Regions from separate parts of the Streptomyces sp. A5-4 genome, predicted to be linked through region 2. Evidence: riboswitches for the same ligand, from Rfam matches in the RefSeq annotation. Region 2 holds a riboswitch; each other region holds the start of a gene.
The links. Region 2 has a riboswitch for cobalamin ahead of ACLLJJ_RS06975 (cobalamin biosynthesis protein). Riboswitches for the same ligand answer to the same signal wherever they lie in the genome.

Region 1 (7,806 bases), 4.3 Mb from region 2:
CGCGGGGCGGCCACGGCCGGCCCCGCGGACAGGCCACCGGCGGTCAGCACGACCAGCGCCGCCAGAGCCGCCGTCGAATAGGTAGTACGCAAGGAGTGCTCCTCCAGTTGGCGGCGCCCCCGGGACGCCGGTGCACGGTCGACCGGCGATGGGCGCCCGGTGCTGTGCGGTAGGCATCCGTGCCCCGCCGCTGGATGGACTGACAGCGCACTCCCGCTCGAAGTTGTACGAACCGGGCTCCCCGAGCACTCCTGTGGCACGGCTGTTACAGCCGTGCCCGTACGGCCACACCCTTCGGCCCTTCAAGTTGTTGTCGTACCGATATGCGGACAGGGGGTGACGCCTGGTGAAACGGTCCCCTAGATTTCCAGCGCGTCGTCCACGAGACGCAGGTGATCAGCGAGGGGACGAGACACTCATGGCAGAGCCGGCACCACCCACCACCGCACAGCGTTCAATGACCCCCAGATCCATCGCCGTCTGGGCGCTCGTCGCCCTGGTGGGCGCGGTCGCCTGGGGCGTACTCGCCCTCTCCCGCGGCGAAGAGGTGTCCGCGGCCTGGATGCTGGCCGCGGCTCTCGGCTCGTACGCCATCGGGTACCGCTTCTACTCGCGCTTCATCGCCAACCGGGTCCTGAAGGTCGACAAGAACCGGGCCACTCCCGCCGAGCGGCTCAACAACGGCGTCGACTTCCACCCCACCGACCGCCGGGTCCTCTTCGGACACCACTTCGCGGCCATCGCCGGCGCGGGGCCGCTGGTCGGGCCGGTGCTCGCCGCCCAGATGGGCTATCTCCCCGGCACCATCTGGATCATCGTCGGCGTCATCGTGGCCGGCGCCGTCCAGGACATGGTGACGCTGTTCTTCTCCACGCGTCGCGACGGCCGTTCGCTCGGCCAGATCGCCCGGGACGAGATCGGCGTGGTCGGCGGCGCCGCCGCCCTGGTCGCGGTCTTCGCCATCATGATCATCCTGCTCGCGGTGCTCGCCCTGGTCATCGTGAACGCGCTCGCGCACTCGCCGTGGGGCGTCTTCTCCATCGCCATGACGATCCCGATCGCCCTCTTCATGGGCGTCTACCTGCGTGTGCTGCGCCCCGGCCGGGTCAGCGAGGTCTCCGTCATCGGAGTCTCGCTGCTGCTGCTCGCGATCGTCGCCGGCGGCTGGGTCGCGGAGTCCTCCTGGGCCGACACCTTCACCCTTGAGCCCGGCACGCTGGTCATGTGGATGATCGCGTACGGCTTCCTGGCCTCGATCCTGCCGGTGTGGCTGCTGCTCGCCCCGCGCGACTATCTGTCGACCTTCATGAAGGTCGGCACGATCGGCCTGCTCGCCATCGGCGTCTTCATCACGCTGCCGACGCTGAAGATGCCCGCGGTCACCGACTTCGCGAGCCGCGGCGACGGTCCCGTGTTCGCCGGTTCGATGTTCCCCTTCGTCTTCATCACCATTGCCTGCGGCGCCCTCTCCGGCTTCCACTCCCTGGTCTCCTCGGGCACCACCCCGAAGATGATCCAGAAGGAGTCGCAGGTCCGGATGATCGGCTACGGCGCCATGCTGACCGAGTCGTTCGTCGCGATCATGGCGATGATCTGCGCCTCCATCATCGACCCCGGCCTGTACTTCGCGATCAACTCGCCCGCCGGTGTGATCGGTGACAACGTCCGGGCCGCCTCCGAAGCGGTGACCAGCCTCGGCTTCGCCATCGATCCGCAGTCGCTGGCGCAGGCCGCCAAGGATGTCGAGGAGCAGAGTCTGCTCTCGCGCACCGGCGGCGCGCCGACCTTCGCGCTCGGCATGTCGGAGATCTTCTCCGCGGTGGTGGGCGGCGCCGGAATGAAGGCGTTCTGGTATCACTTCGCCATCATGTTCGAGGCGCTGTTCATCCTCACCACGGTGGACGCGGGCACCCGGGTCGGGCGCTTCATGCTCCAGGACATGCTCGGCAACGTCTACAAGCCGTTCCGCCAGGTCAGCTGGAAGCCGGGCGTCTGGATCGCCAGCGCGGTCGTCGTCGGCGGCTGGGGCTACTTCCTGTGGGTCGGCGTGCACGACCCGCTGGGCGGCATCAACCAGCTCTTCCCGCTGTTCGGCATCGCCAACCAGCTGCTCGCCGCCGTCGCCCTCGCCGTCTGCACCACGCTGCTCGTCAAGTCCGGGCGGCTCAAGTGGGCCTGGGTCACCGCCGTGCCACTGCTGTGGGACGTCGCGGTCACCCTGACCGCCAGCTGGCAGAAGATCTTCTCCGCCGATCCCAAGGTGGGCTTCTTCGCCCAGCGCGACAAGTACCAGGCGGGCATCGAGGCCGGCGAGGCGATCGCACCCGCCAAGACCGTCGGCGACATGCACACGGTCGTCACCAACTCCACGGTCGACGGCGTGCTGTCCGCGTTCTTCGCCATCCTCATCATCGTGGTGCTCGTCGAGGCCACGCGGGTCTGCGTCAAGGCGATCCGCGACCCCGCGAGCGTCAAGCTCAGCGAGACCCCGTACGTCGAGTCCCGCCTCGTCGCGCCCGCCTCGCTCCTCGCCACCAAGGAGGAGAAGGCCGAGCTCGTGGCGGCCGGCCTCGGCCCCGAGGGCGGCATGCGCAAGGACGACGCCGCGAGCGTCGGAACGGGGAGCCGGGAATGACCCTCTCGGACGTACGCCGCGTGGCGGGCCGGATCCGCTGGTACGTCCGCGAATTGACCGGCGAATCCGCCTACGACCGGTATGCGGAGCACGCGAGATCCCGCGACCCGCAGGCCCTCGTCATGAGCCGACGGGAGTTCGAACACAGTCGTACGGACGCCCGCGAGGCGGATCCCCGGGAGGGCTTCCGCTGCTGCTGAGGCTCTCCGCCCAGTGATCGCACGGGCCGTCGCATCCGCCGGGATGCGGCGGCCCGTTGTCGTACACAGAACCGAAGCCGCAACACCCGCGACACAACATCTGGGGGGTGCGGCATCCCCCGGCCCCCACATGTATGCTCGTGCTCGCTGTCGCCGCAGGGAAATCCGGTGCGAATCCGGAACTGTCCCGCAACGGTGTGATTGGTGCGCTTTCGCGCACCCAGGAGTCCGAGACCTGCCGACGGTGCATCCGGTTCGACCGACCCGGATGCCGATACGTCCGGGCCTCGCGGTTGGGCCGGTGGACGCAATGCGGTGTGCCGCCCTTTCGGGGGTGAGGTGTGCCCGTGCGCCCCCTCCCCCGCCGGCCCCGAGCCGAGCGAGGGAGAGCACCCCGTGACCATCGCGCCAGTCGATCCGGCTTCTGCCACGGTGACGACCGAAGGACCCGGCACAGAGTTGCTGCGGACCCTGACGGACCTCACCGCCGATCTGCCCGACACCGACCCCGGCAGAGTCGCCGCGGCCGCGCTGCGCGGCCGGAACGCCGGTTCTGACGCGGCCGAGTTGCGTGCTCTCGCCACCGACGCCGCCGCCGGCCTGATCTCCGAGGACCCGGCGTACTCCCGCCTCGCGGCCCGGCTGCTGACCCGCACGATCCGGGACGAGGCGGCGACGCAGGGCGTCCACACCTTCTCCGACTCGGTCGGCGTGGGGCACCGCGAGGGCCTGATCGCGGACCGCGCCGCCAACTTCGTGGCGCTGCACGCTCCGCGGCTCGACGCGCTGATCGACAGGACGGCCGACGACCGTTTCGGCTACTTCGGCCTGCGGACCGTCTACAGCCGCTACCTGCTGCGCCACCCGATCACCCGTCAGGTGATCGAGACCCCGCAGCACTTCATGCTCCGGGTGGCGTCCGGCCTCGCCGAGGACGACTCGGTCCGCGCCCTGGACGAGGTCGCCGCGCTGTACCGGCTGATGAGCCGCCTGGACTACCTGCCGTCCTCGCCGACGCTCTTCAACTCCGGTACGCGCCACCCGCAGATGTCCTCCTGCTACCTCCTCGACTCTCCGCTGGACGAGCTCGACTCGATCTACGGCCGGTACCACGAGGTCGCCCGCCTCTCGAAGCACGCGGGTGGCATCGGCCTCTCGTACTCGCGCATCCGCGCCCGCGGTTCGCTGATCCGCGGCACCAACGGGCACTCCAACGGCATCGTCCCGTTCCTGCGCACCCTCGACTCCTCGGTCGCCGCCGTCAACCAGGGCGGCCGGCGCAAGGGCGCGGCCTGCGTCTACCTGGAGACGTGGCACGCGGACATCGAGGAGTTCCTGGAGCTGCGCGACAACACGGGCGAGGAGGCGCGGCGTACGCACAACCTGAACCTCGCGCACTGGATCCCCGACGAGTTCATGCGCCGGGTGGACGCGGACACCGACTGGTCGCTGTTCTCGCCGGTCGACGTGCCCGAGCTGGTCGACCTGTGGGGCGACGCGTTCGACGCGGCGTACCGCAAGGCCGAGGCGGACGGCCTGGCCCGTACGACGATCCCCGCGCGCCAGCTGTACGGCCGGATGATGCGCACCCTCGCGCAGACCGGCAACGGCTGGATGACCTTCAAGGACGCGTCGAACCGTACGGCGAACCAGACCGCCGAGCCCGGCTCCGTGGTGCACTCGTCGAACCTGTGCACGGAGATCCTGGAGGTGACGGACGACGGCGAGACCGCCGTGTGCAACCTCGGCTCGGTGAACCTCGGTTCGTTCGTGCTGGCCTCGGGCGAGATGGACTGGGAGCGTCTCGACGAGACCGTCCGTACCGCGGTGACCTTCCTCGACCGCGTCGTCGACATCAACTTCTACCCGACCGAGCAGGCCGGCCGCTCCAACGCCAAGTGGCGCCCGGTGGGCCTGGGCGCGATGGGTCTGCAGGACGTCTTCTTCCAGCTGAAGCTGCCGTTCGGCTCCCCCGAGGCGCAGGCGCTGTCCACCCGTATCGCCGAGCGGATCATGCTCGCGGCGTACGAGGCCTCCTGCGAGCTCGCCGAGCGCAACGGCCCGCTGCCCGCCTGGGAGAAGACCCGCACCGCGCGCGGTGTCCTGCACCCCGACCACTACGGCGTCGAGGTCACCTGGCCGGAGCGCTGGGAGGCGCTGCGCGCCCGTATCGCGAAGAGCGGCATGCGCAACTCCCTGCTCCTCGCGATCGCGCCGACCGCGACCATCGCGTCCATCGCGGGCGTGTACGAGTGCATCGAGCCACAGGTCTCCAACCTCTTCAAGCGCGAGACGCTCAGTGGTGAATTCCTCCAGGTCAACGCCTACTTGGTGGAGGAGCTCAAGAAGCTCGGCGTCTGGGACGCGCAGTCCCGCGAGGCGCTGCGCGAGTCCAGCGGATCGGTGCAGGGCTTCAGCTGGATCCCGGCGGAGGTGCGTGAGCTGTACCGCACGGCGTGGGAGATCCCGCAGCGCGGTCTGATCGACATGGCCGCCGCCCGTACGCCGTACCTCGACCAGAGCCAGTCGCTGAACCTCTTCCTGGAGACGCCGACCATCGGGAAGCTCAGCTCGATGTACGCGTACGCCTGGAAGAAGGGGCTGAAGACGACGTACTACCTGCGCTCGCGCCCGGCGACGCGCATCGCGCGGGCGGCCGGCTCCGGCGGCGCCGCGGTCGCCGCCCCCATCCCCGTCCAGCAAGTGGCCACCGCGACGGCTCCCGACGAGGACGCCATCGCCTGCTCCCTGGAAAACCCCGAGTCCTGCGAGGCCTGCCAGTAATGTCCACCAACGCCACCAAGAACCTCCTCGACCCGGGCTTCGAACTCACGCTGCGTCCCATGCGCTACCCGGACTTCTACGAGCGCTACCGCGACGCGATCAAGAACACCTGGTCGGTCGAGGAAGTCGACCTCCACTCGGACATCAGCGACCTCGCGAAGCTCTCCCCCGGCGAGCAGCACATGATCGGCCGACTGGTCGCGTTCTTCGCGACGGGCGACTCGATCGTCTCCAACAACCTGGTGCTGACGCTCTACAAGCACATCAACTCCCCCGAGGCGCGGCTGTACTTGAGCCGCCAGCTCTTCGAGGAGGCCGTGCACGTCCAGTTCTATCTGACGCTCCTGGACACCTACCTGCCCGACCCGGACGACCGGGCCGCCGCTTTCGACGCGGTCGAGGAGATCCCCTCCATCCGCGAGAAGGCGCAGTTCTGCTTCAAGTGGATGGACTCGGTCGAGAAGATCGACCGGCTGGAGTCGAAGGCGGACCGCCGTCGCTTCCTGCTCAACCTGATCTGCTTCGCGGCGTGCATCGAGGGGCTGTTCTTCTACGGCGCCTTCGCGTACGTGTACTGGTTCCGTTCGCGGGGTCTGCTGCACGGGCTGGCGACCGGCACCAACTGGGTGTTCCGTGACGAGACCTGCCACATGGACGCCGCGTTCGCGTTCGTCGACACCGTGCGCAAGGAGGAGCCGGACCTCTTCGACGACGAGCTGGGTCAGCAGATCACCGACATGATCAAGGAGGCCGTCGAGGCGGAGCTCCAGTTCGGCCAGGATCTGTGCGGCGAGGGCCTGCCGGGCATGAACACCGAGTCGATGCGCGAGTACCTCCAGTGCGTCGCCGACCAGCGCCTCCAGCGCCTGGGCCTCGCCCCGGTGTACGGCTCGGAGAACCCGTTCTCCTTCATGGAGCTGCAGGGTGTGCAGGAGCTGACGAACTTCTTCGAGCGCCGCCCGTCGGCGTACCAGACCGCGGTCGAGGGCTCGGTCGGATTCGACGACGACTTCTAGGCCTTCGGGGGCCTCCGGGCCTCGCGGACCTTCCCGGTCTTCATGGGCTCCACATGCTTCAGGGCTGCCTCCGGTACGAACCGGGGGCAGCCCTGTCTGCGTTTCACGCCCGTCACTCGGCGTCACGGCCGGCGGAACCTCCCGCCAGGGCCCAGTCGGCCCGCGACCGGGAAGCGGACCCGGGGACCGCCCGCAGGGCCGTCGGTGCGTGGGCGCCGGTGCCGCGTTCCGCCTGGCGGAGCTGTCGGTCGATGCGGCGCTCCCTCGCGTGCCCGATGAAGGACGGAAGGGTCAGGAGCACGAAGATGACGAGGACCACGAGGTAGTTCAGGACTGTTTCCATGCCTCCACTCTGGTGCTCCCCGCCGAAAAAAGTGAGTGGCAGGACTGCCATGGAACCTCGCATTACTGCCACGGTGGGGGCACACTGGAGACATGCTGAAAAACGTGGCCGTGGCGCTGATCGACGGAGTCAACCCGTTCGAACTGGGCGTGGTGTGCGAGGTGTTCGGGATCGACCGGAGCGATCAAGGGCTTCCGGTCTACGATTTCGCGGTGTGCGCCGCCGAACCGGGGACGTTGCCCACCCGTTCCGGCGCCTTCACCATTTCCGTGCCGCACGGCCTCGACCGGCTGGACAGCGCCGACCTCATCGCCATCCCGGCCGACCAGCACTGCGAGGCCGGCGTCTACCCCGAGCCGATGCTCGACGCGCTGCGCCGGGCCGTCGACCGGGGGGCGCGGGTGCTCAGCGTGTGCTCGGGCGCGTTCGTGCTCGGGGCCGCCGGACTGCTGGACGGGCGCCGCTGCACCACCCACTGGCGGCACACCGCCGAGCTGTCCCGGCGCCACCCGCTGGCCCGGGTCGAGCCCGACGTGCTGTACATCGACGACGGGCCCGTCATCACCTCGGCAGGCACCGCGGCGGGCATCGACGCCTGCCTGCACCTCCTGCGCCAGGAGCACGGCCCGGAGGTCGCCAACACCGTCGCCCGCCGCATGGTGGTACCGCCGCACCGCGACGGCGGGCAGGCGCAGTACATCGAGCGTCCGCTGACGCACGCGCGGTGCGACACCGTGGGTGAGGTGCTGGCCTGGATGGAGCGGCACCTGGACCTGGAGCTGACCGTCGAGCAGCTGGCCGAGCGCGCCCACATGTCCGCCAGGACCT
Region 2 (7,806 bases):
ACGCCTTCGGCTTCCGCGCGGTCGCCGTGCACGAGGGCGAGGACGGCAGCGTCATGCACGCCGAGCTGGCGTACGGCAACGGCGTGGTGATGCTGGGCACCAAGGGCAAGGGCGGCGTCTTCGACGAGGCCATGTCGAACGCCGGGCCCGCGGGCGTCTACGTCGTGGTGGCGGACGTGGACGCGCACCACGCGCACGCCGCGGAGCACGGGGTGGAGATTTTGATGCCGCCCACGGACCAGGACTACGGCTCCCGGGACTACATGGCACGGGATGCCGAGGGCAATGTCTGGAGCTTCGGTACGTACACACCCGGATCGGGGGGCTGAGGGGGCCCGTGCGGGGGGCGGGGCACGCGGGAGCCTGCGGGCGACTGCTGCTGGTGTGCGGCTTTCGGGGGTCTGGGGGCTTCGGGAGCCGGGCGGGGTTCGTGCGGGCCGGTCGCAGTGCGGGCCGGTCGTAGATCGGGCCGGTTGCAGGTCCGGCCGGTGCGGTTCGGGCCGGTGCGGAGCCCGTGCCGGAGCCAGGGCTTCGGGCTTCGCCCCGGGGCCGGGGTTTCGACTCCGGCCCGGGGTTTCGACTCCGGCCCGGGGTTTCGACTCCGGCCCGGGCCCGGGGGCTCGCTCCCGCTCCGATCCCGGGACCGCTCCGGGCCCGGACCGGCTCCGGGGTTACGAACCGCCCGTGTGCACCTGGAATGCCGCCCGGCGCACGGCCTTGGCCAGCGTCGGGTCCGGGTGGGCGGCGGCCAGGGCAACCAGGACCTGGACGGTGCGCGGGTGGCCCACGGCCCGTACCTCGTCCAGCAGGGCGGGGACGGTCGACTGCACCGCCGAGTCGAGATGGCGGATCAGCAGCTGGGTCTCGCCGTGGTCCGCCACGGCAGCGGCGGTGTCCACCCAGAGCCAGGTGGACTCCTCACGGGTGAGCACCCCGGAGGTCTCCTCGGGGTCGGCCCCCTCGTGCTCCGCCAGCCACAGGAGGGCGTAGGGCCGTACCGAGGCCTCCGCGGCCGCGGCCCGCACCTCGGCCTCCGCCGGGCCGCCCACCACGCGCAGCGCCTCGAAGGCGAGTCCGCGCAGCAGCGCGTCTTCGCCCCGGGCGGCTTCGAGGAGCTCGGTGACGGCTTTGGAGACGGGACGGGCGGCCAGCCACGCCCGGTACTCGGCGCGGGCCGGGCCGGGGGTGAGGCGGGCGCAGCCGCGCAGCATCTTCTCCGCGGACTGCTCGATGTTCCCGGCGGGGCTCTGGGCGGCGACGCAGATCTGCTCCAGCTTGACCCACACCGCCCAGTTGCCGAGCGGGGTCAGGGTGGCGATGCCCCGGCCGAGCGTCAGCGCGCCCACGGCGGCCAGGCCCGCCAGGGCCCAGTCGAGAAGCAGGGGCAGCGGGACGTCGGAGGCCGGCGCGGGAAGCGGCTGTGATCCGTAGGGGACCTCGCAGTGCTCCTCACGGAGTTCGGCGACGCGCTGTTCAAGGAGGTCGAGCAGGGCCGGTACGTACACGGGGCCGGCCGAGAGCTGAAGGAGGGAGAGCACCTGGGGAACGGCTTCCACGACCTCCGCGACGGAGGTGACGGCGATCGCTTCGGGCGCGGGATGCACGATCGACCAGGCGTCGAAGAGCGCGACCCAGCCGCGCAGGACAGCGGCCTCGTCACGGTCCCAGGCGCGCAGCCGCCAGCCGGGACGAGTGCCGTCGCCGTGCAGCTCGACGAGCCCGGCGAGCCGGGCCCTGTCCCAGCCCGCGCGCACCTGGGCGGGGGTCAAGTCGAGCTCGGAGGCGGCCTGTTCGACGGTCGCGGGCGAGAGGGTGCCGGCCTGACCGCGCTCCGGGTGGAGCTTCCCGCTCCGCAGGGAGGGCGAGGCCCACCGTGCGACGCGGACGGCATCGGCGAGCACTGCCCTGGCCTGGCGGGCCAGCTCCGCGGGCGGCGGAGTTCCTTCCGGGGGCCTCGGGGCCGGGCGGGCACGCCGGTTCGTCACAGCCCGGGGGCCGTCCTGAGAAGTCAGGGGGAGGGAGGCGGCGAGGGGTCGGGGGCCGACAAGTCGGAGCCTGGAGTCGCGCGGGGTACGGGACGTCACGGGAAGCAGTGTCTCCGTTGACGCCCCGAAAGCCCAAACGGAACCGGACTTGCCACTCGTGGCCCGTCCCCGGACGGGCCTCCGCACCGGCCGTGCGGAGGCCGGTCGCCCCACCGGCCACAGCCCGGGCGCGCCCGGTCGTGGCGCCGGTTACATCAAGGGGGTGAGGAAGCGGCGCAGGGTTTCCTCGTAGGCCACGGGGTCGGCGTTCCACATGGACGCGTGAGGCGCGTAGGGGACGGTGTGCAGGCTGACCAGGTCGGGCCGGAGCCGGGCAAGTTCCCGCGACGGCCCCCACGGGGCCAGGGTGTCCCCCGGCCCGTGGAAGATCAGCGTGGGGACGCGCAGCGCCTCGGGATCGGCCGCTTCGCGCAGCCGGTCGCCGTGCGGCCCGGTGGCGCCCTGGGCGGCCCGGACCGCGAGTGGCAGCAACGCGCCCGGGGTGCGGCGGGCGGCGGCCAGCGCCCGGACGGTGGCCTCCCAGTCGAGCACCGGGGAGTCGAGCACGAGGCCGCTGATCCGGTGGCGGAGGCCCGAGTTGGCCGCGGCGTGCAGCGCCATGGCCGCCCCGGTGGACCAGCCGTGCAGGACCACGCGCTCCGCGCCGTTGCGCACGGCGTAGCGGACCGCGGCGTCCAGGTCGCGCCATTCGGAGTCGCCGAGGTGCCCGAGCCCGCCCGGCTGCCTCGGGGCGCCGGCGTCGCCGCGGTAGGTGAGGTCGAGGACCGGGAACTGCTGGGCGTGCAGAAACCCCATGAGGTTCATGGGGTGCTCGCGGGTGGCGCCCAGGCCGTGCGCGGTGATCACCCACGTCTCGCGGGCACCGGGGACGAACCAGGCGGGCAGCGCGCCCAGCTCGCCGGGGATCTCCACGTCCATGTGGTCGAGGCCGAGTGCGGTGCGCGGGTCGCCGATGAACAGCTGCGGGGTGAGCCGCACCCGTGCGCCGGTGCGCAGGTCCCCGTGGTCGACCCGCACCAGGCGGCGTACGACGGAGTCGGCGGTGTGCGGGGCGTCCGGCAGGACGGGCCCGACGACCGCGTGGACGCCGGGGCCCTCGATGCCGTACGTGCCGGGGCGCAGGGTCGCGAAGCCGCGGGTCAGGGCGACCTGGCCCGCGGCCGTGGCGTGCACGGTGACTTTGGGGTCGGAGGGCAGCGGACGGCCGGGCGACGGCTTGAGGGCGGCGTCGCCGGCGAGGCGGCCGATCGCGACCGCGGCCGCGCCGACGCCGATGAGTGTGGTGACGGCTGCTGCCGTCGCTGTGGCCGGGCGCATCGCCCCAGTGTCCGCATCGCGGGGGGCCACGGCCAGTGGGCAGGGGCCGTCCGGTGTGCGCCCCGGCGTCCGCCTCCGCGCCGGTACCCGTGTTCGGCGCGTGGTCAGCCGCGCTGGCCGTAGCCCTTGAACTTCTCCGCCACCTCGTGCAGCTGAGCGCTGCTGAGCAGGCTCGGCGTGCGGCCGGGCACCGAGCTCGCGGTGAGCCAGAGCCGGCACATCCACTCCAGCTGCGCGGTGCGGTCGTAGGCCTGGTCGAGGGAGTCCCCGTAGGTGACGGTCCCGTGGTTCTGCAGCAGACAACCGGAGCGCCCGCGCAGGGCTTCGAGCATGTTCCGCGCCAGTTCCGCGCTTCCGTAGGTCGCGTACGGCGCGGTGCGGACGGGGCCGCCGAGGGCCGCGGTCATGTAGTGCACCGACGGGAGTTCGGAAACGAGCGTGGAGACGGCCGTGGCGTGCACGGCATGGGTGTGCACGACGGCGGTGGCGCCGGTGCTGCGGTAGATCGCGAGGTGCATCGGCAGTTCACTGGTGGGCCCGAGGTCGCCGAACGCCCGGTTTCCCTCCAGATCGACGGCCACGGTGTCCTTCGGGCCGAGCCGGTCGTACGGCACTCCGCTCGGGGTGACAAGGACGAGCTCGCCGACCCGCACCGAGACATTGCCCGAGGTGCCGACGACCAAGCCCTCGCTCACGCTCCTGCGGGCGGTGGCCACCAAATCGTCCCAGGCCCGCGCGATCTCGCCGCGCCGCTCGTCCCGCTCGCCCCGCTCTTCCCGCTCGTCCCGCCGCTGCTCAGCCATGCCGCGATCCTGCCAGGCCCCACTGCCGCGCACGGCGGGAGCACCGGCCCCGCCGTGCCGCGCGGCCGTATACGGATCCGGCGGGTGACCAGGATCTCCTCGACGGGTCGCCCGCCGGGCTCCGGTGCGTCCTGAGGGGCCGGTGGCCGGTGTACGGCGCCATTCGCGGCCCGGACGGACACAACCGGAGTGCCTGGAGCGCGCTTTGGGTTACCGCACCGCCCGCCCCAGTTCACCTTCCGTTCACTCGGGTTGCCTACGTTCCACGTGCCACTGACCTCAAACGATTGCCTGGGTAAATGGAACACATCACGCTCCTCCTCGGAATCGTGATCGTAACCGCTCTCGTGTTCGATTTCACGAACGGTTTCCACGACACTGCCAACGCGATGGCGACCACCATTTCGACTGGCGCGCTCAAACCCAAGACGGCGGTGGCCATGTCCGCCGTTCTCAACCTCGTCGGCGCCTTCCTGTCTGTTGAGGTCGCAAAAACGATCTCCGGCGGACTCGTCAACGAGAGCGGCATCACCACGGAAGTCATTTTCGCAGCGCTGGTCGGCGCGATCCTCTGGAACCTGCTGACCTGGCTGATCGGTCTGCCTTCCAGTTCCTCCCACGCACTCTTCGGCGGCCTCATCGGCGCCACCCTGATGTCGGTCGGCACCTCCGGTGTCAACGGCAGCGTCGTCCTCACCAAGATTCTGCTGCCCGCCGTTGCCGCGCCGATCGTCGCCGGTCTGGCCGCGCTGCTGGCCACCAGGCTGACGTACAAGCTCGCGAAGAAGACCGACGAGAAGGCCACCGCCAAGGGGTACCGGGCGGGCCAGATCGCCTCCGCCGGTCTGGTATCGCTGGCCCACGGCACCAACGACGCGCAGAAGACGATGGGCATCATCACCCTCGCCCTGGTCACCGGGAACGTCCTCGCCCCCGGCTCCAACCCGCCGCTGTGGGTCATCGTCTCGGCCGGTGTGGCGATCGCGCTGGGCACCTACCTGGGCGGCTGGCGCATCATCCGCACCATGGGCAAGGGCCTCACCGAGCTGCGTCCGCCGCAGGGCTTCGCCGCGCAGACCAGCGCCGCCACGGTCATCCTCGCCTCCTCGCACCTCGGTTTCTCCCTCTCCACCACCCAGGTCTGCTCCGGTTCCGTGATGGGCGCCGGCCTCGGCCGCAAGGGCGGCGTGGTCCGCTGGTCCACGGCGACCCGGATGTTCGTCGCCTGGGGCCTTACCCTGCCGGCCGCCGGTCTCGTCGCCGCGTGCGCCGAGTTCCTGACCAAGCAGGGCCCCTGGGGCATCGCCGCGGTCGCCGTGCTGCTCGTCGCGGGCTCCGGGATCATCTGGTCGCTCTCGCGCCGCCAGCCGGTCGACCACACCAATGTCACCGACGACGAACTCCACGAGCCTGCGGGCGTCGTGACCACCGCGATGGCGGCCGTCAGCCCGCCCCCCATCGGTGGCCCCGCCACCGCCGAGAGCCTGAAGACCACCATCCCGGCCCCGGCCGCGAGCGTCACCGAGCCGGCCCGCCCGGCCACGGTGTAAGGACGAATCAGCATGAAAATCGACTGGGTAGCTCTCGGCACCGTCTTCGGCGTGAGCCTTGTCGTCACCGTCGCGCTCGTGGGTCTGTTCACCCTCGGCATCGTCGGCCTGTCCAAGCGGGAAGCGGCCTCCGCGCAGGGCGGCGGAGCTGTCTCCCTGGCCCGTACCGGCGCGTACGCGTGCTTCGCGCTGTGCGCGGGCGCCGTGGCGTACGGCATCTTCCTGATCGTCGCCTGACCCCTGGGGCCCCACCCCCGGCGCCCCACCCGCCCCGCCCCGTGACAGGCCCCGCCCGGCCCGTCGCGGGGCGGTTCCTGTGTGCCCCAACACACTCTCCCGTCGCAGGTCAACAGCAAGTTGACGGCATTCGCGGCGCGTGGTGGACTGCCCGAGCCAATTTCGGCGGCAGGAGAGGAAGTCCGGTGCGAATCCGGCGCGGTCCCGCCACTGTCACCGGGGAGACACCCACCCCGGAAGCCAGGAACTCTCACCGCCGGTCACGTCGAACCAGGGCGCGGACCCTGAGTGAGGACATACCGTCATGCCCGGTCGCTCCCCCATACCTGTGATCAATCCAGTATGTACCAGGGCACTTCCAGGCGCTGCGGCCTGCTGACCCCGTGCGAGCCGATCGCATTTTTGCGTACGGCGCCACGGCCGGCCTGCTCGGCGACCTCGTTCTCGGCGATCCCCGCCGTGGACATCCGGTCGCCGCGTTCGGGCGGGCCGCGGGCGCGGTCGAGGCTGCCCTGTGGCGTGACCACCGCGGGTGGGGCGCGCTGCACGCGCTGGTGTGCGCCGGGGGCGCGACGGGGGCCGCCGCGCTGGCCGCGCACGCCGTGCGCCACCGTCCCGCCGCGGCCTTGGCGCTGACCGCCGCCGCCACCTGGGCCGTCGTCGGGGGGACCTCACTCGGCCGTGAGGCGCGGGCCATCGGCTGCGCCCTGGAGGCCGGGGACATCGATGTGGCCCGCGAGCGCCTCCCCCATCTGTGCGGTCGCGATCCGCAGTCGCTGGACGCCGCGCAGATCGCCCGCGCCGTCGTCGAGTCCGTCGCCGAGAACACCTCGGACGCGGTGGTCGGCGCACTCGTCTGGGGCGCGCTGGGCGGCGTACCCGGCCTGGTGGGTTTCCGCGCCGTGAACACGCTGGACGCCATGGTGGGCCACAAGTCGGCCAAGTACCTGCGGTACGGATGGGCCTCCGCGCGTCTCGACGACGTGGCGGGCTGGCCCGGAGCCCGGCTGACCTCCGTCCTCGCGGCCCTGGCCGGCGACGACACCCGAGGGGCGGTACGGGCCTGGCGCGCGGACGCGTCGAAGCACCCCAGCCCCAACGCGGGCCCGGTGGAGGCCTCCTTCGCGGGGGCCCTCGGTGTGCGGCTCGGCGGCACGCTCTCGTACGCGGGACGCGTCGAGCACCGGCCCGTGCTCAACCCAGCCGGGCGCCCCGTCGGCGCCGGGGACATCGAACGGGCGGCCCGGCTGTCCCGGCGGGTCGGCGCGCTGGCCCTGGCGACAGCCGTCGTGGGGCGTCTCGCCCTCGCCACGTCGCGCGCCGGAGGCAGCAGGAGCAGCAGGCCCCGTAACCCGAAGGGACGCGTATGAAAGACCAGTTGGGGGGCGGTCTGCTCGTCGCGGGGACCACCTCCGACGCCGGTAAGAGCGTCGTGACCGCCGGGATCTGCCGGTGGCTCGTACGCCAGGGTGTGAAGGTCGCCCCCTTCAAGGCGCAGAACATGTCGCTGAACTCCTTCGTCACCCGTGAGGGCGCGGAGATCGGCCGGGCCCAGGCCATGCAGGCCCAGGCGGCCCGCGTCGAGCCGACGGCGCTCATGAACCCGGTGCTGCTCAAGCCCGGCAGTGACCGCTCCAGCCAGGTCGTCGTGCTGGGGAGGGCGGTGGGTGAGATGAGCGCCCGCGGCTACCACGGGGGCAGGCAGGAATCGCTGCTCGGTGTCGTGACGGACTGCCTCAAGGAATTGCGCGGCACGTACGACGCGGTGATCTGCGAGGGCGCCGGCAGCCCCGCCGAGATCAATCTTCGGCGTACCGACATCGTCAACATGGGCGTCGCGCGGGCCGCGCGGTT
Region 3 (7,806 bases), 6.0 Mb from region 2:
GATCCACACCAGGAACACCGCGCCGGCCAGCGCGGTCGCCGGAAGCAGTCGACGGTGACCGGTACCGACGATCGCGCGGGCCGCGTGCGGCAGCACCAGGCCGACGAACCCGATGGCCCCCGACGTACTGACCAGCGTCGCCGTGAGCAGCGCCGTCGCGGCGAGCAGCAGCAGCCGGGTCCGGCCGACGGAGACCCCGAGCGACGCCGCGGCCTCCTCGCCGAAGGCGAACGCGTCGAGCGCCGTCGCCTTGGCGCCGCACACCACCAGCACCACGGCCAGCACCGCGGCGCACAGCCAGACGTCGGCCCACGAGGCGTTGGCGAGCGAGCCCAGCAGCCAGAACAGCACGCCACGGGTCTGCTCGGCGTCGGCCGACGAGATGACGACGAAGGAGGTGAGCGCCGAGAAGAGCTGCATGGCGGCCACCCCGGCGAGCAGCACCCGGTCCGTCGTCCCGCCCGAGGCGTAACCCAGCACCAGGACGAGCCCGAAGGCGCACAGCGCACCGAGGAACGCACCGGCCGACAGCGACACCAGGCCGCCGCCGACGCCGAGGATCACCACCAGGACCGCGCCGGTGGACGCGCCGGAGGAGACCCCGAGGACAAAGGGGTCGGCGAGCGGATTGCGCAGCAACGACTGCAGCACGGCCCCGCACACCCCCAGGCCCGCGCCGCACACCGCGGCGAGCAGGGTCCGCGGCAGCCGCAGCTCCCAGACGATGCCTTCGCGGATCGGCGAAAGCCGGGAGTGGCCCCAGCCCGCCCGGTCGGCGACCACGGCCCAGACGTCGGAGACCTCGATGTCGGCGGGGCCGAAAGTGATCGCGACGGCGATGGAGGCGAGGAGCAGGGCCAGTCCGCCCACCCAGAACAGCGCCCCGCCCACTCGCAGGGCGGGGCGGGTCCTCCGCGCGCCGTCCTCGCTCACCGCGCTCAACCAGCGAGTCCGTACGTACGCAGTGCGGCGCCGACCTTCTCGACGCCCTCGATCGTACGGATCGAGGGGTTCATGGCCTGTCCGCTCAGCAGGACGTACCGCTTCTTCCGCACCGCGGTCATGTGCCGGGTGACCGGATTGGTCTCCAGGAACTTGATCTTCGCGGCGGCCGTCTCCGCGCTCTCGCTCCGGCGGGTCAGATCACCGACGACGAGCACGTCGGGGTCGCGGTCGGCCACGTTCTCCCAGTTGATCTGGGGCCATTCGTCATGGGTGTCGTCGAAGACGTTCTTCGCACCGAGCGCCTCGGTGACCACTCCGGGCGCACCACAACAGCCCGCCATGTAGGGGGAGTCGGAGTTCGCGAACCAGTAGAGCAGCGTGGTGTCCCCGGCATCGACGCCCTTGGCGGCCGTGGCGTAGCGTCCCTTGAGGTCACCGATGAGCTTCTCGCCGCGCTCCTCCACGTCGAAGACGCGGGCGAGGTCGCGGATCTCGCCGTACACGCTCTCCATCGTCAGCGGCTCGCCGCGCGAACCGTCGCCGTCGCCCGTGTTGGACTTCTCGCAGTCGGCGGGCGAGAGATATGTGGGCACACCGAGCTTCTCGAAGTCGGCGCGCGGGGCGACACCGCCCTCACCGAACGTGAAGACGAACGAGGCGGAGACGAAGTCGGGTTCCTCGGCGAGCACCCGCTCGAAGGAGGGCCTGTTCTCCGCGAGCCGCGGCACCTTGGCGTTTTCCGCCGCGAGTTCCTTGAGCACCGGGTCGGTCCAGGTGGCCGAACCGGCCAGCCGGTCGCCGAGCCCCAGGGACAGCAGGATCTCGGTGGACCCCTGATCGAGCGAGACGGCGTGCTCGGGCGGGCTCTCGATCGTCACCTCGCGGCCGCAGTTCTTGAAGGTCCTGGGATACCCGGAACCGTCCCGGCCGGACTTGCCCGAGTCGGACGAGGTGTTCGTCGAACCCGCACCGCAGGCAGTCAGCACGCCGAGCACAAGAGAGAGCAGACCCGCGGCCAGGGCCCGGTGAAAGGCGGGGCGGGCAGGAGGGGAAGGCAGCACAGGAGCCATTTCCGTCTGAGGCCCGGTCGCGGAGCCTGTCGGTCGTCGCACCCCGGTCAGCGGGTGTGCGGCCGGGGCTGCCAGCAGGTCTTCGGACTCGGGGTCGTCCGGACGCGGCGCCTTCCCGGACTGCTCGTCCAGTGGCCGATACCGCGCCCGTCGCCCTCACCGCTGCGCGTCAGTTCCGGATTCGCACCGGATTCCCTGACCCAAATGTGGGTTCGACTGGCAGCCGCAAGCTACCACAGCGATCTTGACCTTCCCCGGCCCGGGAGGCGCGCCTAACCTGGACGGTATGTACGCCGAGTGGGCATCGAGGCTCGACGGCGCCGTCGTGTGGACGCACACCGCGCCACCGGCCCCCGCCGTCGCACACCCCGTGCTGCCCGACGGATGCATGGACCTGCTCTGGTCCGAGGGCAGGCTGCTCGTCGCCGGCCCCGACACCCACGCCCACCCCGGGGGCGACAAGCCCGGCGCCGCGTACGCCGGCGTACGGTTCGCACCCGGCGCCGGGCCCGCGATCCTCGGGATACCGGCGCACGAGTTGCGCGACCGGCGGGTGGAGCTGGCCGATCTGTGGCCCGGCGCCACGGTCCGTGCCCGTGCCGCCCGGATCGCCGGCGCCCCGGACCCGGCCGCCGCCCTGGAGGACCTGGTGCTGCGCCTTGCCGCGGACACCGGGCCGCCCGATCCCGTCCTGCGCGCCGTCGCCGGGCAGCTGAACGCGGGCCGTACGGTCGCCGCGACCGCCGACGCCGTGGGCCTGGGCGCCCGTCAGTTGCACCGCCGCTCGCTGGCCGCCTTCGGGTACGGGCCCAAGACGCTGGCCCGGGTCCTGCGGCTGCAGCGCGCGCTGGCGCTGGTACGTGGCGGCTCGACGTACGCCGACGCGGCGATCGCCGCGGGCTGCGCCGACCAGGCCCATCTCTCCCGCGAGATGCGTGACCTGGCCGGGCTGACCCTCGGCGCCTACGTGGCGTTGGCGAACAGCGAGACGCCGCAGCCGTCGGGGTCCAGCACCACCGCGTAGCGCTGCCCCCAGACGGCGTCCCAGGGTTTGAGGTGGCTCTCGTATCCCGCCGTGATCAAGGTGCTGTACGTCGCGTCGACCTCGGCCGGGCTGTCGCACAGGAACGCGAGACCGAGCCGCTCACCTGCCTGCGGCCGGGTCCAGCCCGGGTCGAAGGAGGCAACGGACTCCTCGGTGTCCCACAGGACACGCATACCGCCGGGCAGGGTCGCCTCGGCGTGCGGCCGGGAGTCGGCCTCGGCCGGAACATCGAGGCCGAGCTTGCGGTAGAAGGCGAGAGAGGCGGCCATGTCGGCGACGATCAGGCCGATCGCATCGAGTCGTGGAGTCATGGATTCACCGTAGGCGGGGAGGCGCGCGCGACTCTTGAAGGAAACGGACGTCATGGACGTCATGGATTCGTAAGGCCCCAGGAAGGTGGTCGCCCCTGGTGGGCGGCCTACGGTGGCGGTATGGAGAACCAGCGGCACGGCAGCGATGTGCATGTCCTGGTCGTCGACGACGACCCGACGGTTTCCGAGGTCGTCGCCCGCTATCTCGACCGGGCCGGCTTCGCCGTGGTCCGGGCCGCCGACGGGCCCGCCGCACTGCGGGCGGCGGCCGAGCGGTGGCCCGACCTGGTGGTCCTTGATCTGATGCTGCCCGGCATGGACGGCCTGGAGGTGTGCCGCGTACTGCGCGCCCGTGGCCCCGTGCCGGTGATCATGCTGACCGCGCGGGGCGACGAGGACGACCGGATCCTCGGCCTGGAAATAGGGGCGGACGACTACGTCACCAAGCCCTTCAGCCCGCGCGAACTGGTGCTCCGGGTCGAATCCGTGCTGCGCCGCGGCCGGTCGGCCGACGGCCGGGAGGGACCGCGGCTGCGGGCCGCCGGGATCGACCTGGACCCCCGGGCCCGCCGCGTCACCCGGGACGGCCATGACCTGGCGCTGACCCTGCGGGAGTTCGACCTGCTCGCGTATCTGCTGCGGCGTCCGGGCCAGGTGTGCGGGCGCGAGCAGCTGATGCGGGAGGTGTGGGGCTGGGAGTTCGGCGATCTGTCCACCGTCACCGTTCATGTGCGGCGGCTGCGCGGCAAGATCGAGGACGATCCGGCGAGGCCGCGGCTGATCCGGACGGTGTGGGGCGTGGGGTACCGGTTCGACGTACCCGCGGACCCGGACGGGCCACTGGAGGCCGCACACGCGGACCCTGAAGGGCTTCCGGGGGCCGTGTGCGCGGACCTTGAAGGCCTTCCGGAAGGTCTGCCCCGGACGGCGGCAGACGTGCCCCGGAAGGAAGAGGGCTGACCGCCGTGCGCGCACTGCTGATCATGGCCGCCTTCGCCTTCCTCGGCGCCGCGGCCGCCGGACTCCTTGGGGCGCTCGCGCTGCGCCTGCTGCGGCACCGCTCGGTGGTGGTCTCGCTGACCGTCATCGCCGCCGTCGCGGTCACCGCCATGCTCGCCGGGACCCTCTCCGTCGCCTGGGCGATGTTCCTCAACCGGCACGACCTCGGCGTGGTCACCACGGTTATCGCGATGGCCGCGGTGGTCTCCCTCGCCACCGCGCTGATCCTCGGTCGCTGGGTGGCGGCCCGCAGCAACGCCCTCACCCTGGCGGCCCGTTCGTTCGGCGACGGTGGCAGCTTCGCCGCGCCCGCCCGCGCGGCCACTGCCGAACTGGACGCACTGGGAAGGGAGTTGGCCGCCACCAGTGTGAAGCTGGGCGCATCGAGGGAGCGGGAGCGGGCGTTGGAGACTTCGCGGCGCGAGCTCGTCGCGTGGATCTCGCACGATCTGCGTACGCCACTGGCCGGCCTGCGCGCCATGTCCGAGGCGCTCGAAGACGGCCTGGTCGCCGATCCCGAGCGTTACTACCGGCAGATCCGCACCGAGGTCGACCGCATGAACTCCATGGTCGGCGACCTGTTCGAGCTGTCCCGCATCCACGCGGGCGCGCTCGCCCTCAGCCCGAGCCGGATGTCCCTGTACGACCTGGTCGGCGACGCCCTCGCGGGCGCGGACCCACTGGCCCGAGAGCTCGGCGTGCGCCTCGTCGGTGACGGCGTCGAGCCGCTGCCCGTCGAGGTGGACGGCAAGGAAATGACCCGCGTCCTGGCGAACCTGCTGGTCAACGCGATCCGCAGAACCCCGGCCGACGGGACGGTCGCGGTCGCCGCGCGGCGGGGGGAGCCGGGTACGGACACCGTCGTACTCTCCGTCACCGACGGCTGCGGGGGCATCCCGGAGCAGGACCTGCCGCGGGTCTTCGACACGGGCTGGCGCGGGACGGAGGCGCGGACGCCGCCGGCGGGGGCGGGGCTGGGGCTGGCCATCGTCCGGGGCATCGTGGAGGCGCATGCGGGGCGCGCGGATGTGCGGAACGTGGTGGGGGGCTGCCGTTTCGAGGTGACGCTCCCGGCGGCGGAACACTGAGCGCGGGCGGGCGGGCGGGCCGGTCGGAGGCCCTGTAGGGCCGGTCCCCGCCCCTCCCGAAACCCTCATCCGGCGCGCGCGGACACGCCCGCAGAGAGCCCGGGGGCCGGCCCCCGGAATGGCACAGCGGGCAGGGGCGGGCAGGGGCAGCACCGCAGGGCCGCCCCGGCCGGCCCGCACGATATTCGCTCGCGCCCCGCCCCGTTCGCCGCGAAGATCAAGGTATGTCACGAAGCTTTGACGACCTGGTGGCCGAGGCCGCAGCCGCCCCCGTCGACGGATGGGACTTCTCCTGGCTCGACGGCCGCGCCACCGAGCAGCGCCCCTCCTGGGGCTATCAACGCGCGATGGGCGAGCGGCTGGCCCGCGTGTCCGCCGCGTTGGACATCCAGACCGGCGGCGGCGAAGTCCTCGCCGGGGCGCCGGAGCTGCCCGCCCTGATGGTGGCCACCGAGTCCTGGCCGCCCAACGTCGCCAAGGCCACCGCGCTGCTGCACCCGCTCGGCGCGGCCGTCGTCGCGGACGCGGACGAGCCGCCGCTGCCGTTCGCCGCCGACGCCTTCGAGCTGGTGACCAGCCGCCACCCCGTCACCGTCTGGTGGGACGAGATCGCGCGGGTGCTGCGTCCGGGCGGTACGTACTTCTCCCAGCAGGTCGGCCCCGCCAGCGTCTTCGAGGTGGTCGAGTACTTCCTGGGGCCGCAGCCCGAGGAGGTCCGCCGTGGCCGCCACCCCGACGACGCCCGCCGTGCGGCAGAGGCCGCCGGGCTCGAAGTCGTCACCCTGCGTCCCGAGACCCTGCGCACCGACTTCTTCGACATCGGCGCCGTCGTGTACTTCCTGCGCAAGGTGATCTGGATGGTCCCCGGCTTCACGGTCGACCAGTACCGCGACCGGCTGCGGCAACTGGACGAGCAGATCCGCCGCGACGGCTCCTTCGTGGCGCACACGACCCGCTTCCTGATCGAGGCCCGCAAGCCCGTGCCGCGGGCCTGACGGGGGCGGCCCCGCACCGCCGGCACCGGTGGCGTCCTGCCCGCACCGCCGATGTCAGCGGAGAGTGGCCGCTCCCGCGCCGAGCCCCAGCTCGCCGTCGCCCGCCGGCTCGAAGAACCGGGCCACGTCCGCGTCCGTCACCCGCGCGAGCTCCGCGGGCGACCAGCGCGGGCTGCGGTCCTTGTCGATGACCTGCGCACGGATGCCCTCCACCAGGTCGGGGGAGGAGAGAGCGGCGTACGAGATCCGGTACTCCTGGTCCAGTACGTCCTCCAGCGAGCCCAGCGTCCGCGTGCGGCGCACCGCCGCGAGGGTCACCTTGAGCGCGGTCGGTGACTTGGCGAGGATCACCTCGGCGGCCTCCTTCGCGGCGCGAATGCCGCTGTCGAGCAGCCGCTCGACGATCTCCTCGACCGATCCGGCCGCGTAACAGCCGTCGATCCACTCCCGGTGCCCCGCCAGCTCCCCCTCGGGCGCGGCGGACGCGTACCGGCCCACCGCGTCCGCGGCGTCCAGTCCGGCGAGCGCGTCGCCGAACTCCTCCAGCCGCCCGGCCGGTACGAAGTGGTCGGCGAGCCCGCACAGCAGTGCGTCCGCCGCGCCCACCGGTGCCCCGGTGAGGGCCAGATGGGTGCCCAGCTCACCCGGCGCCCGCCCCAACAGATACGTACCGCCGACATCGGGGACGAAGCCGATACCGGTCTCGGGCATGGCGACCTTCGAGCGTTCGGTGACGATCCGCACGTCGCCGTGCGCCGATACGCCCACCCCGCCACCCATGACGATGCCGTCCATGAGGGCGACGTACGGCTTGGAGAAGCGGGCGATCCGGGCGTTGAGCCGGTACTCGTCGCGCCAGAAGGCCGCCGACGCGGCGCCGCCGGTGCGCGCGTCCTCGTAGATCGCGCGGATGTCGCCGCCCGCGCACAGCCCGCGCTCGCCGGCTCCGGAAATGACCACGGTCCGTACGTCGTCGTCCTGCTCCCACCGGGTGAGAGCCGCTTCGATCCGGCGGACCATGGCGTGGGTGAGGGCGTTGAGGGCGCGCGGGCGGTTCAGGGTGATGCGGCCCGTGCGACCCCGGGTGTCCAGCAGAACGGTGTCGTCGGTCGGGGGGTGGGCGGCGTCGACGTGCATGATCTCGTGGGTCCCTTCCAGCGTCTGATCAAGGCTCTTGCGATCAAGGATCTGATGCCATGGTCGCCCAAGTGGCCGAAGGGGCCGCGGTGACCGTCGCCGGGGCGGGTTCCGCCATGGCCCGCCCCGTCCGCCGGGCAGGCGCGTCGTCGGAGGGAATCCGGTGGAAGACCGGAACCGCCCCGCAGCGCCCCGCCCCTAGCCCGTCTCCGGCCG
Region 4 (7,806 bases), 1.2 Mb from region 2:
CTCAACGGCAAGGACGGACGCGAGAACCCGCTCTACGGGGAGGCGAGGATCAACTCGTCGATCGGCTCCGGCACCTACGAGATCAGCGTCGACTGTGACGGCCACAACCACCACAAGGTGGGCACGGTCACGGTCGTCCACCACCGGCCCACCCACCACTCCACCCCCGTCTCGCCCGTGTACGCGGGCGGCGGCGGTACGGCGCAGCTCGCTTCGGAGTCCGCCGAGGGCGGGGGCCCCGGCACCCGGCACACCGTGATCGGCCTGGTGCTCGCCGGCGTGGCCGCGGTCGCCGTGGCGTTCCGCAGCGTCCGCCGTCGCCGTACGGACGCGGACTGACGTGTCCGCCGACGACGCTCCCGCCGCGGGCCGCCCCGCCGGCTCCGGGCGGCTGCTGATCGGGATCGCGTGGGCGACGCTGCTGCTCGGCCTGTCGCTGTGGGGGCGTGGGCTCACCGAAGGACCCGGCGGCACCTCCGCCCCGACCACCGGCGACGTGGCCGCGGTCGGCCGCCCGCTGGGGGTGCCGCTGCCCCCCGCGCACGAGCCGCAGAAGGGCGCGCGTCCGCAACGCGTCGACGTGCCCTCGATAGGTGTGACGGCGCCCGTCGTGGAGAGCGGCCTCGACGCGTCCGGCGCCGTCGACCCCCCGCCGTACGACCGGCCGTCCACGGTCGGCTGGTACGGCAGCGGCACCCGGCCGGGCGCCGCGGGCGTGGCCCTGCTCGTCGGCCATGTCGACACGGAGAGCAAACCGGCCGTGTTCTACGGCCTGAGCGCCACCCGCCCCGGCGAGCTGATCCGGGTGACGGGCACCGACGGCTCGGAGCTGGAGTTCACCGTCGACGACGTCCAGGTCTTCACCCGCGAACGCTTCGACCCCCAGAAGGTGTACGGCCCCCGCCAGAGCGACCGGGCGGAACTGCGCCTGATCACCTGCGGGGGCACGTACGACAAGACGGCCCGCACCTACACGGCGAACGTGGTGGTGTCGGCCTACCTGACGGGGACGGGCAGCACCGGCAGGAGCTGACCGGGCCCGCGCGGCAGAGCCGGCGGGGAACTGGCGGCGACCGCCGGGGAGAGCCGGCCGGTTACGCCGTCACTCCCGCGGCCGGAGCCGTCGCCGCGGGCGCGCTGCGGGCAGCCGCCCGCAGACCGAGCGCGCCGAACACGCCGGCGAACACCGCCCACAGCAGGGCGTGCGAGGCCAGCGAGAGCACCCGGAAGTCCCACAGCAGCGTCGCCGCCACCGGAACCTCGTCCGGGTTGCCCGGCAGTGCGAAGAGGACCGCCAGGGTCGCGACCGCGGTGACGGCCACCGCGACCTGGCGCACCGGCACCGACCGGTCGGCGAGGCGTACGTACACCTGCCAGGCCAGCAGCATGCCGAGGATGCCGATCACGACGGCGGCCAGCCACAGCGACTGGCGATCGGTGACCGTGCCGGAGTCGCCGACGCCCGGCGGGTTGGCCGGGTAGCGCAGTCCGGGCAGCAGGGAGACGGCCACGAAGGCCGCCGAGCAGAAGACCAGGGCGCGTGACCACGGGCGGTCGCCCGGGGCGGTACGCCGGTTGATCAGCGCGTAGGCGACGGCGAAGAGCACGCCGAGCGCGAGGCCGGCGACCACCGCGGTGACCACCAGGCCGACATGCTGGGTGGTGCGGGTGAACAGTTCCTCGTGGTGCGCGACGGCCGTGCCGGCCGCTTCGTGCGCGTGCTCCTTGGCGGAGCGTGCCTCTTCGAGGCGTATCGCGCGGTCCATCAGCGGCTCGGCCAGGAGCAGCGAGAAGAGCCCGGCGGCAAGGCCGGCCACCCCGCCCGCCGCCAGAGAGCGTCCGAGCAGGGGGAGTACAGGTGTGGACATGGTGCTTACGGTCCCGATCAGTGGCAAGGGGCACCGAAGAGGTGCCGGCCGTCGTGCGAGAACTCGTGCAGGTAGTCGCCGGTCGCGGAGACAACGGTTCCGTTGTCCATGAAGACGGCGTAGAGCGCGACCAGGGCGATGATCGCCGCGGCGGCCAGGATCAGCCAGTCGCGGGTGCTGGTCGCGGCGGACGCTCCCGCTGCGGTGTCGGTGTGCGGCGCGATGTGCGAGGACATGCCGGTGAACCTCCTTCTGGGGTTTCCACGCCCCATGGCAGGAGAACGACGGGTCAGTTCCTGGCTTCCGTGCGGGCGCCGAGGCTGCCCGTACGGTCACAGTGGCGGGACCGCCCCGGAATGGCACCGGGTTCCTGTCCACCGTCGTCTCATTGTGTGGAGTTGTCATCGGGAGAGTCCCAGCCTTGGCCGGACACTGTCAACAGGGCCGAAGGGCGGCAGGCCGCCGATCGGCCCCCGGACACGGGCTACCTGGCCCGGTCGACGGCGTGCTCCCCCCGGAGCCGCCGACCGGGCTGATCCTCGACCGTCGGCGCACGGACTGCGGGAGAAGTCCGGCGCCGATGCGGGAGGCACAGAGAAATCGGGGGAGACTGGGGCCGGGGACTTGGGCCTGTACTCGCCACTCTAGAACGGACGCACGGATGTTCCTAGGGGCCGATTGACGCCAAGTCACGGCTCTGTGGCCCACGGTGCGCCATGGGTGCCCGCGGTCCGTACGCGCCGTAACAGCTGTCCCACGGAGCGCGGAGAGCTCCTGGCGCTGTGTACGTGTGTGTCAGGATGGTTTCGACCGGTTGTGTCCGGGGAGGCGCCGGGGGGTCCTCACACATTTCAGGTGCACCAAGGGGGAGTGGATGTACGGCAGTTACAGCGGCCGTCGGCGTGTGGGTGTCCGGATTGCCGCGGTGGCGGCGGTGGGGACCGCGCTGCTGTTGACGGGCTGTTCCTCGTCGGACGGTGACGGCGGGTCGAAGCAGGATCCTGTGAAGCAGCAGCCCAAGGGCAGCGATCCGTACTGGGTCAATCCGGAAGGAAACGCCGCCAAGCAGGTCTCCACGTACGCCAAGGACGGCGACGACGACAAGGCCGACCAGATCAGGAAGATCGCCGAGCAGCCCGTCGGCGAGTGGATCGGGCCGGAGAACGCCGAGGCGGAGGCCAAGGGCTTCACCGAGGCGGCGGCCAAGGCCGACCGGGACGCGCTGCTGGTCCTCTACAACATTCCGCACCGCGACTGCGGGCAGTTCTCCAAGGGCGGAGCCGCCGACGGCGACGCCTACCGCGGCTGGGTCGACCAGGTGGCCAAGGGCATCGGCGACCGCCGTGCCACGGTGATCCTGGAGCCGGACGCGCTGCTGCACCTGGTGGACGGCTGCACGCCACAGGAGTTCCACGAGGAGCGCTTCGACCTGCTCAAGGGCGCCGTCGAGCGGCTGAAGCAGCAGCCCGGGACCAAGGTGTACCTGGACGCGGGCAACGCGGGCTGGCAGTCGCCCGACGCGCTCTTCGACCCGCTCCAGCGGGCGGGCATAGCGCAGGCGGACGGGTTCTCGGTCAATGTCTCCAACTTCCAGAGCACGAGGACGAGCGCGGACTTCGGCAAGAAGCTCTCGCAGAAGATCGGCAACAAGCCCTTCGTGATCGACACCAGCCGCAACGGCAACGGGCCGTACACCGAGGGCGACCCCAAGGAGAACTGGTGCAACCCGCCCGGTCGCGCGCTCGGTGAGCCGCCGACCACCAGGACGGGCGACGACCTGGTCGACGCCTATCTGTGGGTGAAGCGCCCCGGCGAGTCCGACGGGGACTGCAAGGGCGCCCCGACGGCGGGCAAGTGGTACCCGGAGTACGCGCTCGAACTGGTCCGCAACACGAAGTAGCGGACCGCGCACATACGAAGTGGGGGGCGCCCGGCCGGGCGCCCCCCACTCGCTGTCCCAGCCGGTCCCGGGGCTACGGGACCTCGATCCAGATGCCCTTGGACGGGGTGCCCCGGTCGTCCGTGACGAACAGCATGTAGTAGCCGGACGGCACCAGCGCCCGGTTCTTCGGCACGGTGACCGAGATGCCGTCCTTCGTCTTCTTCAGGTCCAGCGCGACGGTGCGCTGGTCGGTGTCGGTGACATGGGTGACCGCGCTCGGCCGCATCAGCTTGGCGTCCTTGATGGCCGTGGCTTGCGCGGACTTGAACGTCGCCGTCCCGCCGCGCCGCACGGTCTTGGGCCCACCGGTGAGCGCCGGCCGCGCGTCCCTGAACAGGTACGGCGGGGTGTAGATCTCGACGCGCTGCTCGAAGACGCCGGGCCTGGTGTTGGCCTTGTCGGAGTAGAGCGAGTCGGAGCCGAAGATCATGACGCGTCCGTCGGGCAGCAGCAGCGAGCCCGAGTGGTAGTTGCGGCCCACCGCCGGGTCGGCCACCCTGCGGTACTTGTCGGCCTTGGGGTCGTACATCCGTGCTTCCAGCACGTCGGAGCCGCCGCGGCCCCGGTAGTCGTGCGAGCCGCCGGTGACCAGGACGCTGTCGTCGGGCAGCAGCGAGGCGCTCGGGTAGCGGGTGCCCTCGGCGAGCGAATCGCCGTCCTTGAAGCGCGGGTTGGGCTGCTTCAGGTCGACCAGCCGGGACTTCTCGCTGGACTTCTCGGACTCGCCGACCCCGCCGCCGCCGATGACCATGAACTTCTCGTCCTGGGCGGGAGGCAGCCGGACGGTGGCCGAGGTCTCCATCCTGTCCGGGTCGCTCAGGCCGGGGATCTTCTTGAACTTATTGGTCGCCAGGTCCCACACGCCGGGCTCGCGGCCCTCGTCGGCGGGCCCGTAGCCGGCGTTGGAGCCCGAGTAGAAGAGCTTGCCGTTGTTCATCAGGAAGATCGCCGGGTACGTCGGGAACTTCCGGATGACGCCGCTGTACTCCCACTTTTTGGTCTCGGGGTCGTAGACCTCGTCCTTGCCGGGGACGATCTGCCCGATCTCGTCCAGGCCGGACAGCGAGAGGACCTTGCCGTCCTTGAGCGTGGTCAGCGTCGGGTACCAGCGGGCCTCGTTCATCGGGTCGACGGTGATGTACTTCTCGGCGACCGGATCGAACTCGTAGGCCTCCTTGATGCCCTGGAAGTCCTTCTTGTCGAGCGCGAGCTTCTGGGCGATGCCGTAGACATTCTTGGCGTCGGTGCCCTTGAGGCCGTGGATGCGGTAGTTGTCCTCGGTGCCCGACTCGAACTTCTTGCCCGAGGCCCTGGCCTCGACATAGATCCGGCCGAGCCCCGCCTCCGTGCGCAGGAACCGGCCGGTCCGCGGGTCGAAGATCTTCTTGGCCTTCTCCACCAGGACCGGGTCCTTGGAGACGTACGTCCTGCCGTTCTTCTTGCCGGTGAAGATCGTGCCCGCGGGCAGCGTCTTGGGCGCGTCCGGGTCCTCGTTGTGGATGACCATCAGGCCGCCGGCCTTGGAGACGTCGCCCTGGAGCTTCTCGTAGCGCTTGGTGCCGCCCGCCACCAGGAGTTTGCCGTCGGGCAGTTGGGTGTGCCCGGCGCAGAACATGTCCTTGGGGGTGGGGATCATCCTGTACTTGTTGGTCTCGGGGTCCCACAGCACCGACTCGAACTTCTTGGCGTCGAAGTTCTTCTGGTTGTTGCCCGAGCCCGCGATCAGCAGCACCTTGCCGGTGTGCAGCAGGGCGGCGTGGATCGTGTTGATCCGGAACTCGGAGGGTATGTCCAGGAAGTCCCAGTGGCCGTTGGCGGCCTGGTACTCGGGCTTGTTGATCTTGTAGTCGTGGTACTGGTCGGAGCCGAAGCGGTAGAGCGCGGGCCCGTTCATCCCCGCCAGAGCTACCACCACCGCCGCACCGATCGCCAGGCGACGGGTGCGGCGGCTGGGTCGGTAGTTCATTTCTTACGTCCCCCAAGGGCGATCTGTATGGTCTGGTCGTTCGCTGCCCAAGTGGGCTTGTGCTGCGGCGGATGGGCCTCCGGCGGGGGACCGGCCGAGGGCTGCGCGGAGGGGGGTGTCGAGGACGGCGGCGCGGCGCGCCCGCGCTTCTTGTCCCGACGCATGCCGAGGCGCCAGGCGATGATCGGCGCCGCGGTGATCAGCAGGGCCAGCGTGGCCCAGGTGATCATCGCGGGGTGGTTGTGCCCGAAGTAGAAGGAGGAGCCGAGGGATCCGCCGAAGATCAGGATGAAGAACAGGTGGATGCGGAAGGTGCCGAACAGCGTGTCCGGACTGGACGAATCGCCCTTGGGCGTCACCACGAAGCTGGACTTGCGGCGCAGCGCGGCGTCGAGCAGCGAGCGCGCGTAGATCGGCGCGGAGAGCGCGGACATCGCCATGCCGGCCAGACCGCCGGAGCCCTCGGGCTCGTGCGGCGAGACATTGTGGCGGCGGTTCCAGATGTAGAGGCCGATCTGGAGCGCGGAGGCGTTGCCGTAGAGCATCATCCAGATCGCCGGGTCGATCTGCACACCCGATGCGCCCATGCCCAGGAACAGGGCGCAGCTGAGCGCCGCGAGGATCCAGTTCATGGCGGACATGGGGTAGAAGATGATCATCATCGTGTAGTTGAAGAGCTTGCCCGCGGGGAGCGTGCCGAAGCCTCGCCAGTACTGCTTGAGGATCGTCTCGTACGTACCGCGCGACCAGCGCAGCTGCTGGGTGAAGAAGTCGGTCCAGGCGGTCGGGCCCTCGCCGACGGCCAGCACGTCCGGGGTGTACACCGAGCGCCACTTGTTGCCCGTCGCCGGGTTCTTGGCGCGGTGGATCTCGAAGCCGGTGGCCATGTCCTCGGTGATCGAGTCGTACAGGCCGCCGATCTGCTTGAGCGTCCTGATGCGTACGGCGTTGCTGGTGCCGACGAACATCGGGGCGCCGTAGCGGTTGCCCGCGCGCTGGATCAGGGCGTGGAAGAGGAACTGCTGCGACTCGGCGGCCTTGGTCACGAAAGTGTCGTAGTTGCCGTAGACCTGCGGGCCGATGACGAAGCCGATGTCCGGGTCGCGGAAGTAGCCGAGCATCCGCTCCAGGTAGTTCGGCAGGGGCACGTGGTCGGTGTCCACCGAGGCGAAGATGTCGTAGTCGTCACCGTGCGCGTCGAGCCAGGCGTTGTAGTTGCCGTGCTTCGTCTTCGCGCGGTGCGGGCCCTTGGGCTGGTTCCACCTCGCGATGCCCTTGCGGGAGAAGTGGTGCACCCCGAGGCGCGCGCAGACGTCCTTGACGGCGGGGTCGTCGCCCTCGTCCAGCAGCCAGACGTGCATCAGCCCGCGGTGCCGGATCCTGACCGCGGCCTCCAGCGTCTTCGTCACCATCTCCAGCGGTTCCTTGCCGGGCACGAAGGAGGTGAGGAAGGCGACCTTGGTGCCGGACTCGGGCACCACGGGCACGGGGTCGCGGGCGACCAGGGTCGCGTGTGCGTTCGACAGGACGTTCATCGTGCGGAAGAGCTCGATCAGGCCGATCGAGACCAGCATGACGATGTCGAGGATCAGCAGCGTGTCGTTCTTCAGGTTCGGGTCGCGCTCGGTCCAGTGCGCGGGCTGCATCAGCCAGACGAAGAGCCCCAGCGAGAGCAGCGGCGCCGCGCCCAGGAGCAGGGCGGCGCGTATCCGGTGCGGCTCCTGGGAGAGCAGGGAGCGGTACTGGACCTTGTACGGCTTGGTCGCGTCCGGCTGGGTCAGCGGACCCGCGAGTCTGCTGTAGTGCTCGTAGTCGTATCGCGGCAGCGCCTTCTTGGCGCGCATGCGTGACCCTGGCGGCTTGAGCTGCGGGGGTACCCGAAGCTGAGCCGTCCGGGAAGGGTCGTTGTTGTGCCGGGCGCCGGATGGCGTCGACGTCATGAGTCATCCCCCCGCACGCATGCTGGCTGCGTGTTTCGTCGGTCGCTTCGCCCGACGCCGGTCCCCCTCGACCAACTCGGACGTGTGATT

Region 1: linked by a shared signal. The riboswitch ahead of ACLLJJ_RS27275 (ribonucleoside-diphosphate reductase subunit alpha) and the one ahead of ACLLJJ_RS06975 (cobalamin biosynthesis protein) in region 2 are both predicted to bind cobalamin.
Region 3: linked by a shared signal. The riboswitch ahead of ACLLJJ_RS35270 (ABC transporter substrate-binding protein) and the one ahead of ACLLJJ_RS06975 (cobalamin biosynthesis protein) in region 2 are both predicted to bind cobalamin.
Region 4: linked by a shared signal. The riboswitch ahead of ACLLJJ_RS12295 (CbtB domain-containing protein) and the one ahead of ACLLJJ_RS06975 (cobalamin biosynthesis protein) in region 2 are both predicted to bind cobalamin.

The regions. Positions count from the first base shown of each region.
Region 1 is NZ_CP178591.1:5,809,269-5,817,074, reverse strand. Features, by position in the region: gene ACLLJJ_RS27290 (integrin alpha) at 1-177, opposite strand, end outside; gene ACLLJJ_RS27285 (carbon starvation CstA family protein) at 419-2,635, shown strand; gene ACLLJJ_RS27280 (YbdD/YjiX family protein) at 2,632-2,835, shown strand; cobalamin riboswitch at 2,970-3,092, shown strand; gene ACLLJJ_RS27275 (ribonucleoside-diphosphate reductase subunit alpha) at 3,232-5,619, shown strand; gene ACLLJJ_RS27270 (ribonucleotide-diphosphate reductase subunit beta) at 5,619-6,635, shown strand; gene ACLLJJ_RS27265 (hypothetical protein) at 6,748-6,978, opposite strand; gene ACLLJJ_RS27260 (helix-turn-helix domain-containing protein) at 7,071-7,806, shown strand, end outside.
Region 2 is NZ_CP178591.1:1,497,611-1,505,416, forward strand. Features, by position in the region: gene ACLLJJ_RS06945 (VOC family protein) at 1-329, shown strand, start outside; gene ACLLJJ_RS06950 (hypothetical protein) at 672-1,985, opposite strand; gene ACLLJJ_RS06955 (alpha/beta hydrolase) at 2,235-3,362, opposite strand; gene ACLLJJ_RS06960 (class II aldolase/adducin family protein) at 3,467-4,165, opposite strand; gene ACLLJJ_RS06965 (inorganic phosphate transporter) at 4,465-5,715, shown strand; gene ACLLJJ_RS06970 (hypothetical protein) at 5,728-5,952, shown strand; cobalamin riboswitch at 6,078-6,222, shown strand; gene ACLLJJ_RS06975 (cobalamin biosynthesis protein) at 6,336-7,322, shown strand; gene ACLLJJ_RS06980 (cobyric acid synthase) at 7,331-7,806, shown strand, end outside.
Region 3 is NZ_CP178591.1:7,505,964-7,513,769, forward strand. Features, by position in the region: gene ACLLJJ_RS35265 (FecCD family ABC transporter permease) at 1-933, opposite strand, end outside; gene ACLLJJ_RS35270 (ABC transporter substrate-binding protein) at 939-2,015, opposite strand; cobalamin riboswitch at 2,072-2,251, opposite strand; gene ACLLJJ_RS35275 (helix-turn-helix domain-containing protein) at 2,302-3,039, shown strand; gene ACLLJJ_RS35280 (VOC family protein) at 2,979-3,371, opposite strand; gene ACLLJJ_RS35285 (response regulator transcription factor) at 3,492-4,331, shown strand; gene ACLLJJ_RS35290 (sensor histidine kinase) at 4,355-5,458, shown strand; gene ACLLJJ_RS35295 (methyltransferase domain-containing protein) at 5,683-6,453, shown strand; gene ACLLJJ_RS35300 (enoyl-CoA hydratase/isomerase family protein) at 6,508-7,590, opposite strand; gene meaB (methylmalonyl Co-A mutase-associated GTPase MeaB) at 7,789-7,806, opposite strand, start outside.
Region 4 is NZ_CP178591.1:2,690,851-2,698,656, reverse strand. Features, by position in the region: gene ACLLJJ_RS12310 (hypothetical protein) at 1-339, shown strand, start outside; gene ACLLJJ_RS12305 (class F sortase) at 341-1,033, shown strand; gene ACLLJJ_RS12300 (CbtA family protein) at 1,095-1,868, opposite strand; gene ACLLJJ_RS12295 (CbtB domain-containing protein) at 1,886-2,104, opposite strand; cobalamin riboswitch at 2,138-2,265, opposite strand; gene ACLLJJ_RS12290 (glycoside hydrolase family 6 protein) at 2,743-3,768, shown strand; gene ACLLJJ_RS12285 (galactose oxidase-like domain-containing protein) at 3,842-5,776, opposite strand; gene ACLLJJ_RS12280 (glycosyltransferase family 2 protein) at 5,773-7,716, opposite strand.